DNA from 3 places in the Kocuria sp. CPCC 205235 genome. Region 2 is predicted to be linked to each of the others. Evidence: riboswitches for the same ligand, from Rfam matches in the RefSeq annotation. Region 2 holds a riboswitch; each other region holds the start of a gene.
What was found. A riboswitch is a leader RNA that binds a small molecule or an ion and turns the genes downstream of it on or off. The one in region 2 is predicted to bind thiamine pyrophosphate.
Positions count from the first base shown of each region.

Region 1 (3,267 bases), on a different contig from region 2:
GAAGGAACTGAAGCACGAGTCCAAGGGCGATGACACGACCACGACCGGCATGATTCATTCGCCATCCACTCAGATGCACCGCGCAGGCGGGGCAGCTGAGCGGGCTGATCGGGGAGAGGAGTAAGCCGTGTTCGAGATAGCAGTATGGATCTGCGGGGTCTTCCTGGTACTGGCTGCGGCCGGGGCCATATACCGCCTGGCCAAGGGGCCCTCCCTGCTGGATCGAGTCATTGCCAGCGACGTATTGCTGGCCATCGTGGGTGCCGCCTTGGCCATCGAGATGGTCTACAACCACCACATGAACAACATTTTCCTGTTGGTCATTGTCTCGCTCATCGGGTTCTTGGGATCCGTGACCGTGGCCCGCAACGTGGGAACGGGGAAATCATGACGTTCGAACTCATTCTGGATATCGTGGCCGCGGTGTGCATGGTGGTGGGTTGTCTGATGTCTCTGGCGGCAGCCGTTGGTCTGGTGCGTTTCCCTGACCTGCTGTCCCGGATGCACGCGGGTACCAAGCCCCAGGTGTTCGGCCTGCTGTTGTTGTTGACCGCGGTGGCCATCGAGGGGCGGGACCCCACCATGATCCCGTTGCTGATCCTGGCCTGGTTGTTCATGCTGCTGACCGTTCCCGTCTCTGCCCACATGGTGGGGCGGTCCGCCTACCGGTCCAAGCACCTGCACGAGGAGAACCTCACCCAGGACGACCTGAAGGACGTCGTGGATTACGCGAGCACCCGGCGCGAGGATTAAAAATTTCGGCCCGGCAGGGGCCGAAGTTGTCGTGGAACCGCCAAGTGGTTCGTATGCTTGGTGAAGAACTGTGAACCATGAAGAGGAGCGTTCGATGAGCAAAGCAATTGATTTGGCCAGCACCGCGGCATCGCTGGGCGGAACCGCAGTGGCCACGAAGGTTCTGACCGCGGGGTGGAAGAAGGTCACCGGCAACGAGCCCCCGGCTAAGAACCCGGATCCGGACGAGGCCTGGCGCGACATCATCGTGTGGGCTCTCCTCACCGGTTTGGTGACCACCCTGGTCAGGGTGGGCGTACAGCGCGCCATGGCCAAGATCAACGCGGATAACGACCAGGACAATACGTCGCAGACCGAGATCTGAGGTCTTTGAACTGTCGGAAGCGGCGGGGGTGCGTTCATCGAACGTCTCCCCGCCGCTTTTTGTGATCTGGCGTTCTGGTCTAGGATGAGTTACTAACGACAGGGGAGCGCCCGAGCGGCGCTGAGAGTGCGCACCAGCGCAGACCCTCGAACCTGATCCGGGTCATTCCGGCGATAGGGAGTCGAGTATCTCAAAGGGCCCGTGCACGTTCCGTGTGCGGTTCTTTCCCCTCCTGTACTCATCAGGAGGATGAAACATGACACAGGTCAAGACCGGGACAACCCGTACGCCTCAGAAGTCGTGGCGCGTGGTGGACATCGTGGTGGCTGCGGTGTTGGCCGCCGTGTGCGCCGTGGTCTTCTGGGCGTGGGCGAACCTGCTGTACCCCGTGGCAACCACCGCTGCGGTGGCTTATCCGCCGGCCACCGGGCTGATCGGCGGCGGTTGGCTCATCGCCGGAACTCTGGGTGCCTTGATCATTCGCAAGCCCGGAGCCGCGGTTTTCTGTGAGCTGCTTGCGGCCGTTCTCGAAGGATTCTTGGGCACGCACTTCGGATGGACCGTGGTGATCTCCGGCCTGGTGCAGGGTGCTGCGGTGGAGATCGTGTTCTTGTTGACCCGTTACCGAAAGTTCGGTTTGGCCGTTGCGGCCGCCGGTGGCGCGATGGCGGGGCTGTTCATGGGCGTCAGCGAGAACATCATGTACAACTTCGAATGGGCCCTGGACCAGCAGGTGGTCTACGCATCTCTGACCACGTTGTCCGGTGCGATCATCGCCGGTGTTCTGATGTGGTTGGTCACCCGTGCGCTGCAGAAGACGGGAGTGCTCAACGGCCTGGCGTCGGGCGCAGCGCGGCGATGACGTCGCACGTGGCCGTGGATCAGCGCGGGGCGGAGGTGGTGCTCACGGAGTTCGGGTGGCACTACCCGGGACGCGAACAGCCGTCCCTGAATTCGGTCAGCGCGCACATCCGACCCGGCGAGCGAGTGCTGCTCCTGGGCCCGTCCGGGGCCGGTAAGTCAACGTTGCTGCACGCGATGGCCGGGGTCGAGCAGGACCCGGACGGGGAATCCCGATCGGGGGAACTCACCGTCAACGGTGTGGATCCGCGTGACGCTCGCGGGGCGGTGGGCTTCATGCACCAGGACCCGGAGACGCAGGTTATTCTCGCGCGGGTGGGTGACGACGTCGCTTTCGGCCTCGAGAATCTCGCCGTACCTCGCGAGCAGATCTGGGCCCGCGTGGGCGCCGCTCTTGCCGAGGTCGGGTTGGATCTCCCGCTGGATCACTCCACGACCGAGCTGTCCGGTGGGCAGAAGCAACGGCTGGCGCTGGCCGGAACCATGGCCATGCGCCCGCAACTGTTGCTGCTGGACGAACCCACGGCCAGCGTGGACGAGCAGGGTGCAGCGGAACTGCGTGACGCCGTGGAACGCGCCGTGGCGCAATCCGGCACCACGATGATCGTGGTCGAACACCGGGTCGGCCTCTGGGAGTCCGTGGTGGACCGCGTGATCGTGCTCAATGACGATGGACGGGTGGCCTTCGACGGCCCCACGCGCGAAGTCCTCGGAGACGCCCGCGAGCTATTGCAACGCCAAGGCACGTGGGTTCCGAACTGGACACCGCGCACCATGGCACCACCGGCTCGCGATGAGCAGGCGACCCCGCTGCTTGAGGCGCGTGGACTGGCCGTGAGTCGAACGCAACCGAGCTCGCGAACGGTGGCGCGGCGGCGTCGTCGGGAGCGGAAGGCCTGGGCCAAGGGAACCCCCACCCAGGCCGATATATACCGCAACAAGAATGTGATTCCCGCGGCCGCGGACATCGACCTGAGCGTGCGCGCAGGCCAGGCCCTGGCCATCACGGGCGAGAACGGTGCGGGCAAGTCCACGTTGGCACTGACCCTTGCGGGACTATTGTTGCCGTGCGCGGGAACCGTTCACGCCACCAAGGCCCTCGCCGGGGACGCGCCCGCGGACCCCTCACTGTGGGAGGGGACCGAACTCATCACCCGCATCGGCAGCGTGTTCCAACACCCCGAGCACCAGTTCCTGTGCTCAACCGTGCGGGCGGAACTGGAGTACGGCCCGCACCAGGCAGCTCGCCGCGGTGCGGGACCGGGTGTGGACGAGGAACGAATCGAGTT
Region 1 is NZ_JAVKPR010000001.1:14,262-17,528, reverse strand. It holds gene RF638_RS00090 (Na+/H+ antiporter subunit E) at 1-124, shown strand, start outside; gene RF638_RS00085 (monovalent cation/H+ antiporter complex subunit F) at 128-391, shown strand; gene mnhG (monovalent cation/H(+) antiporter subunit G) at 388-753, shown strand; gene RF638_RS00075 (DUF4235 domain-containing protein) at 848-1,117, shown strand; TPP riboswitch at 1,208-1,314, shown strand; gene RF638_RS00070 (ECF transporter S component) at 1,374-1,979, shown strand; gene RF638_RS00065 (ABC transporter ATP-binding protein) at 1,976-3,267, shown strand, end outside.
Region 1: another riboswitch for thiamine pyrophosphate. It lies ahead of RF638_RS00070 (ECF transporter S component); the one in region 2 lies ahead of RF638_RS11810 (bifunctional hydroxymethylpyrimidine kinase/phosphomethylpyrimidine kinase).

Region 2 (3,267 bases):
GGAGCCCTGCGAGGCGTGCGCCGGCCGCGGTGCGATCGTGCACGACCACCCGCTCAAGGGTCGCGCGGGGGATTCCGCCCCGGATCACCGTAATAACCGCAACGAGCGCAAGCGCTCCAAGCACAAGCAGCAGCACCAGGGTGGCCAGCAGAGCAACCAGCAGGACAAGCCCAAGAACTCCGGTAACGGCGGCAACAACGGATCGGACAACGGCAACGAGGGCAACGACCAGGAGTCCAAGGCCCGCGCGGAAGCCGCACGCAACGCGCTGGCCAGTATCGCTGCAGCTTCCCAGCACGACGACGACGCCGCCTCGGGTCACCAGGGCGGCGACCAGTCCGGCGAACGCTCCGGTGGTAAGGAACAGACGCCGGATCAGGGCAAGGATCAGTCTGGTTCCCAGGACCACGGTGATCAGGACGGCGATCGTCGCCGCAAGAAGCGTCGCGGCAAGCGCAGCCGCGGCCGCGCTCAGTCGGGCCAGGACAGCCAGGGCAACGATTCGCAGTCGAAGGATGCCTCGGATTCGGACGGCCAGGATCGTGACCGGGGTTCGGAGGACAAGGGCGAGAACCAGTCCTCGAGCCTGACCATTCACGGTGAGGTCATCGAGCTGCCGCACGGCGGTGGTTCCCCGGAGGACCAGCCGGAGAGCGGTCAGCAGTCGCTGACGCTGGACTCGTTGACGGCAGCGTTCACGGAAGCGCCCGCGCAGGACTCTTCCCAGGAACAGCCCACGCGAGGTAATCGCCGGAGCCGTTCCCGCCGTGCCCAGCGCGGAGCTACGCATGAATCCCGACAGGGGAGCGAGCAGTCCACGGCGGAATCCGCTGAGACTGCAGACTCCTCCAAGCAGTCCGGCTCAGAGCAGAAGTCCGGTGCGCCTGCACAGTCTTCGTCAGGACAGTCAGCGGGGGCTTCTGCTCCGAAGCAGGCGGCGTCACGTCAGGGCGCGGCACCCGCCGCCACCACGGAGACCAAGCCGGCCACGCGGCGTCGTTCGCGCCGTGCTTCCGCACCCACGGCCGCACCGGGAACGGCGAGCGTGCAGAAGCACGAGCCGGTCAGCTCCACGGGCACCGTGAAGCGGTTCACCGCCGACGCGTCCAAGCAGGACGCGCCCAAGTCCTCCTCGCAACCCACCGTGGTGGGCGTGGGCGTGAAGGCCGCGAACATGAAGATGACCGGCGGTTCCAAGGACTGACACCGGGCACCAGCTCCGGGATATGACATGCCACAGGGCCGCGGGGGATGAGAACCCGCGGCCCTGTGGCATGATGTGTATCACTGACACGGGGTGCCGCACGAGCGGCTGAGATGACACCCGTTGAACCTGATCTAGCTCGTACTAGCGAAGGGAATGTCGTGACTACTGCGCATTCTGATTCTTTGACCGTGCCCCGCGTGCTCTCGATTGCCGGGACGGATCCGACCGGTGGTGCCGGCCAGGCCGCGGATCTGAAATCCATTGCCGCGATGGGCGGTTACGGCATGAACGTGATCACCGCGGTGGTCGCCCAGAACACCACCGGCGTGATCGACATCCACACCCCGCCCGTGCACATCCTGCGATCCCAGCTTGAGGCCGTCAGCTCCGACGTCACCCTGGATGCCGTCAAGGTGGGCATGCTCGGATCGGTCGAGGTGATCGACACCGTCCGCGACTGGTTGGCCGCCGTGAAACCTCCGGTGACCGTGGTGGACCCCGTGATGGTGGCCACCGCCGGCGGCCGCTTGCTGCGGGCTGAGGCCGAGACGGCACTCATGTCATTGTTGCCCCTGGCCGATCTGATCACCCCCAACCTCCTGGAGCTCGCGGTGCTGGCCGATGCCCCCACCGCAACCACGTGGAGTGAGGCGCTAGAACAAGGACGATTCGTAGCCGAGAGGTTCGGCGCACGTGTGCTCGTCAAGGGCGGTCACCTGCCCGGGTCACGAACTCCCGACGCGCTGCTCGAACCGGGCCGCACCGAGCCGGTCGTGACGTTCGACGATCCTCGGGTGGCGACCTCCAACACTCATGGCACCGGGTGTTCGCTGTCCTCCGCCATTGCCACGGTGGTGGCCCGCACGGGGGGCTGGGCGGGGGCGGTGCGTACGGCACGCGCGTGGCTGCGCGGTGCGCTGGCACACGCGGACAGCCTGCACGTGGGGCACGGCAACGGTCCGGTGCACCACTTCCATCACGTCCAGGCCACCTTGCAGGACAGCCAGTCCTGTGAACGCTTCACGGATTCCCTGTGGCGCGACTGCGCGGGTGTGCGTGGTGACATCAACGAGTTGGAGTTCATCACCCAATTGGCGGACGGTTCGCTGCCGTTCGAGACGTTCGAGTGGTACATGGATCAGGACATGCAGTACCTGGACGTGTACTCCCGGGCCCTGGCTGCGTTGGCCGCCGCGGCGCCGTCGGAGACCGAACGAGAATTCTTCGCCGGGGGAGCGGCCGAGGTCGTCACCGTGGAGTCCGCCCTCCACCGCGCTCGACTGGGTGACGCCGAGCCCCTGCCGCCCTCCGAGGTGACCCGCACCTACACGGACTTCCTGTTGGCGGCCACGGGCAGTGAGCCCTACGCCGTGGGTGCTGCCGCAGTACTCCCGTGTTACTGGCTCTACGCGGCCGTGGGGAGCGCGCTCACCCAGAAGGCTCGTGTTGCCGGGCTGGACCCGCACCCGTACGGGGATTGGCTGGCCACCTACGACGCCCCCGATTTCCAACTGGCCACCGAACGCGCCCGCGATATCGTGGATCGTGCCGCCAGCGCCGCGGATCCTGTGACCCGGCAGCGCATGCGGGACGCGTTCATGCGTGCGTGCGAGCTGGAACTGCGGTTCTTCGCGGAGCCCGTTCGACGCGCCGAGGCGCGCCCGTTTGCCGTAGCTTCCACGCATCGGGTAGTCTAGATTTTCGGTGCCGGGTACCGACGTGCGTGTGGTCCGTTAATTCCACCCCGTCAGGCGGCACATTCGGGTTCACCTCCTGTTCGATGCGAAAGCCACGCGAGGCGCGGTCAGTTCTGACCGCCGCGACGTGATGTCTCGACATTCGTGGTCCTCCAGGTGTGTTCCCGTCCTTACACGTAGTCCATAGATGTCGAGAGAAGTGAGTTCCCAAGTGGTGTACGCGATTGTCCGCGCAGGCGGCCGCCAGGAGAAGGTTTCCGTTGGAGACCTCGTGACCCTTGACCGCGTCGCCGGCGAGGCAGGCAGCACCATTCAGCTTCCTGCACTGCTGCTGGTCGATGGGGACAAGGTCACCTCCGATGC
Region 2 is NZ_JAVKPR010000017.1:37,643-40,909, reverse strand. It holds gene RF638_RS11815 (Rne/Rng family ribonuclease) at 1-1,204, shown strand, start outside; TPP riboswitch at 1,284-1,378, shown strand; gene RF638_RS11810 (bifunctional hydroxymethylpyrimidine kinase/phosphomethylpyrimidine kinase) at 1,366-2,904, shown strand; gene rplU (50S ribosomal protein L21) at 3,116-3,267, shown strand, end outside.

Region 3 (3,267 bases), on a different contig from region 2:
TCCCGTAGAGGCTGTCCCGGGGTGTCGACGTCGCTGCGTCACCAACCGAAGAGGCGGTCCCGTTACGAGGTGCTTCAGCACCACCGCTGCGACCAGCGTCGGAACCCAGGCCAGCGCCGGAACCCAGGCCCGACCCGGGCGAGTAACGCCGCACCGCCACCGTGGTCAGCTCCGTCCCCGATGCCAGGAGCGCGCGCTCCAACATCGCCAGGTCGGTGAGGCCGCCGGTACCCATGATGAGCCGCGAACCGAGCGTCACGCCGTCGATGGTCAAGTCGTCGGTGGTCATTTCAGCCTCCCTGCACGGCGGTGACGATCTCCACGGTTTGGTTCGCCTCGAGCAGTGTGTCGGACCACCGCGAACGAGGAACCACGGCGTGATCCAGGGCCACAGCAATGCCCAGTGGCCTGCCGTCAGCCGCGCGGCCCGCGGCGGTGATGTCACGGCCGGTCAGATCCGCAACGGCATCGGCCACGGACAGGCCCTCGGTGAGAGGAACCGGATGTCCGTTGACCTGGATGGTGTCCTGAGGAGCGGTATTCATGTTGTTCACCTGTTACATCTCGGGGTGCGCGGGAGAATGCCGCGCGGGGTCGGTCGAGGTCAAGAAGTCGGAGTCGTGCTCGTGGCTGACGGCCGGGTCCGCGACACCGGTCGCCAGTTCTGCGGCCAACCGGGCGGCCACGGGAGTCAACAGAATTCCGTGCCGGAAATGACCGGTGCTGATCACCAGGCCGGTCACGGAGCACAACCCCATGTACGGCAGATCGTCCGGAGTCCCCGGGCGAGCGCGGGCCAGCATCTCCAGCACATCGCAGTCGTCCACAGCGGGCAGGATGGCGCGTGCGTCCCGCAACAGTTGGTGCACGCCACCGGCCAGTACGGACGCTCGCCCGTCTTCGCGACTCGTGGCGCCCAGCACCAACGTCCGGTCGGCTCGGGGCACCAGGTACACGGCCCGCCCGTGGACATGCCCGCGAACCGTGCGTGTGATCAAGTGTTCCTCCCCGGGCAGGAGCAGCGAATCGGGCACGCTCAGCCGCAGAATGTCGCCGTACACAGGGCGCAGCCGCAGGGTCAGGCCCGCGGGTAGCTGTCCGGTATCGCTGGTGTTCAGTCCAGTGGCCAGCACGACGACGTCGCTCTCGACCGTCTCGCCTCCCTCCAGGAGCACTCCGGTCACCTGGGGTTCGGTACCGCGGGTTGAGAGAACTCGTTCGACCTTCGCGTGGAACCAACGCGCGGGGCCGGGGTCTGTGGCACCGTTCAGCGTGTCAATGGCCGGTGCGTCCAGGGCTTGGATCAGGGATGCGGCGAGCAGTCGGGGGTCCACCTGATGGTCCGTGGGAACCCTGATGGCACCCGCGACATGCGGTGCGAGAGCGGGCTCTAGTTTCCGGGCCTGACGAGCTGTGATGTTCTCGACCTGCATGCCCGCGGCGCGCTGGTGGGCTGCGAGGTCCTGCAAGGCGTGTGCATCGGCGGAGTCGACTCCCAACACCAGGGTCTCTTCGGTGCGGTAGCCGGTGGGGAGCCCGGAGGCCGCGGAGACCCGCTCGATGAATGCCGGATACTCCACGGCGGAGGCAGCCATGAGGGGGTACAGGCTTTCCTGGCCGTACTGGGTTTCGGCGATCGGGGCGAGCATGCCCGCGGCAGCGTGGGTGGCTCCCGAGGCGGGACGGGGGTCTGCGAGCGTGACTGCTACGCCGCGGCGTCGTAATTCGAAAGCGGTCGCCAGACCAATCAAGCCGGCGCCCGCGACCACTGCGTGCCGTGGCGCACTGTGGTGCTGGACGGGTGGCATGGGTGCCACAACACTCCCTCCGGCGGCATGATCCGCATCAGGTTTCCGGTCGGCGGCTCACGCCCTCTCAGCCCGCTGCGGTGGTTGCCGGGGCAACAGTCGCGGACTCCCGTGGAACTACCGGTCATGTGACCGGTACCTCTCAGTGTAACCGTGACCCGTGGCACCATGGCCACATGAGTGAGCAACAGAGTCAGGGAACCCGTAGGCGTGATGCGTTCGCGAATGCCAAGTTGTACGTGTGTGTCACGGCGCGAAAAGAGCGCGGTGACCTGCGGGAATTCCTGCATGCCGCGTACGAGGGCGGCGTGGACATCATCCAGCTGCGTGACAAGAAACTCGAAGCCGCGGCAGAGATCGAGGCCATCGAGGTGCTCGGCGAGGTTGCACGGGAACACGGCAAGCTGTTCGCGGTCAATGATCGGGCAGACGTAGCGATGCTCACCGGTGCGGATGTTTTCCACGTGGGGCAGGGCGATCTCACCACCCCGCAGGCGCGCCAGTTGCTGGGCGATGACGTGATCATCGGCCGCTCGTGCCTGTCTCGTGAGCAAGTGGACGGAGCGATTGCGGACGAGGGCCTGGACTACTTCTGCACCGGACCCGTGTGGGAAACGCCCACCAAACCCGGACGTGCCGCCGTGGGGCTGGAACTGCCGAAGTATGCCGCGGAGCACGCGGGAGACAAGCCGTTCTTCGCCATCGGCGGGATTGACGCCGAGCGGTTGCCGTCCGTGCTCGAGACCGGCGCGTCACGGATCGTGGTGGTTCGGGCGGTCACGGATGCCACCGACCCGGAAGCTGCCGCTCGCGAGCTGCGGAAATTCTTGTAATTACGTAGTTCTGGGCTCGCAGTTTTCCGGGTGACATTCGCACCACGGCGTGACACCGGGGAACTTTCCGCGGTGATCCGCGACCCATTGGTACACGCGATCCTGGGCCGTTCGTACTGGTGGGATGCGGTAGAGCTTGCCAAAAATGCGGGTGCCGAGGGCGGTGTCCAGAGTCTCGGCTACGGCCGCTGCGCCGGCCGATGGTGTCCCGCCGACCACGGCCCAGACCGCAGTGTGAGCTTGTGATTCGGTGAGACCGAAGCGCTCCAGCACGTCAGGTTCCTGATACGCGTGGGTGCTGATGCGACGGTGCCGGTCGAGTCTGTGCACCCACCCCACGGCGCGGGTGCAGAAGCCGCAGCGGCCGTCGAAAATCAGGTCCAGGTGCGCCTCGGTCGGTGTGACTTGTCGGTCGGTCACAGAAGCACCGACCCACTGATGCACGTGGTGCAGTGCCCACCCACCCAGACATTCTCAGCGGCATCCGACGTGACGGTCACGCGCCCGCGGCGCCCCATGGCCGTGCCTTGCTGGGCAAAGTACGACGACGCCGCCTGGCCGGTTCGCATGAGCCACTGCGCCAGGCTCGCGTTGAGACTTCCCGTGACGGGGTCTTCGTAGCCGCC
Region 3 is NZ_JAVKPR010000007.1:2,390-5,656, forward strand. It holds partial or broken gene RF638_RS06755 (thiazole synthase) at 1-289, opposite strand, end outside; gene thiS (sulfur carrier protein ThiS) at 291-545, opposite strand; gene thiO (glycine oxidase ThiO) at 558-1,808, opposite strand; TPP riboswitch at 1,806-1,931, opposite strand; gene thiE (thiamine phosphate synthase) at 1,985-2,641, shown strand; gene RF638_RS06775 (thiol-disulfide oxidoreductase DCC family protein) at 2,642-3,061, opposite strand; gene RF638_RS06780 (PhzF family phenazine biosynthesis protein) at 3,058-3,267, opposite strand, start outside.
Region 3: another riboswitch for thiamine pyrophosphate. It lies ahead of thiO (glycine oxidase ThiO); the one in region 2 lies ahead of RF638_RS11810 (bifunctional hydroxymethylpyrimidine kinase/phosphomethylpyrimidine kinase).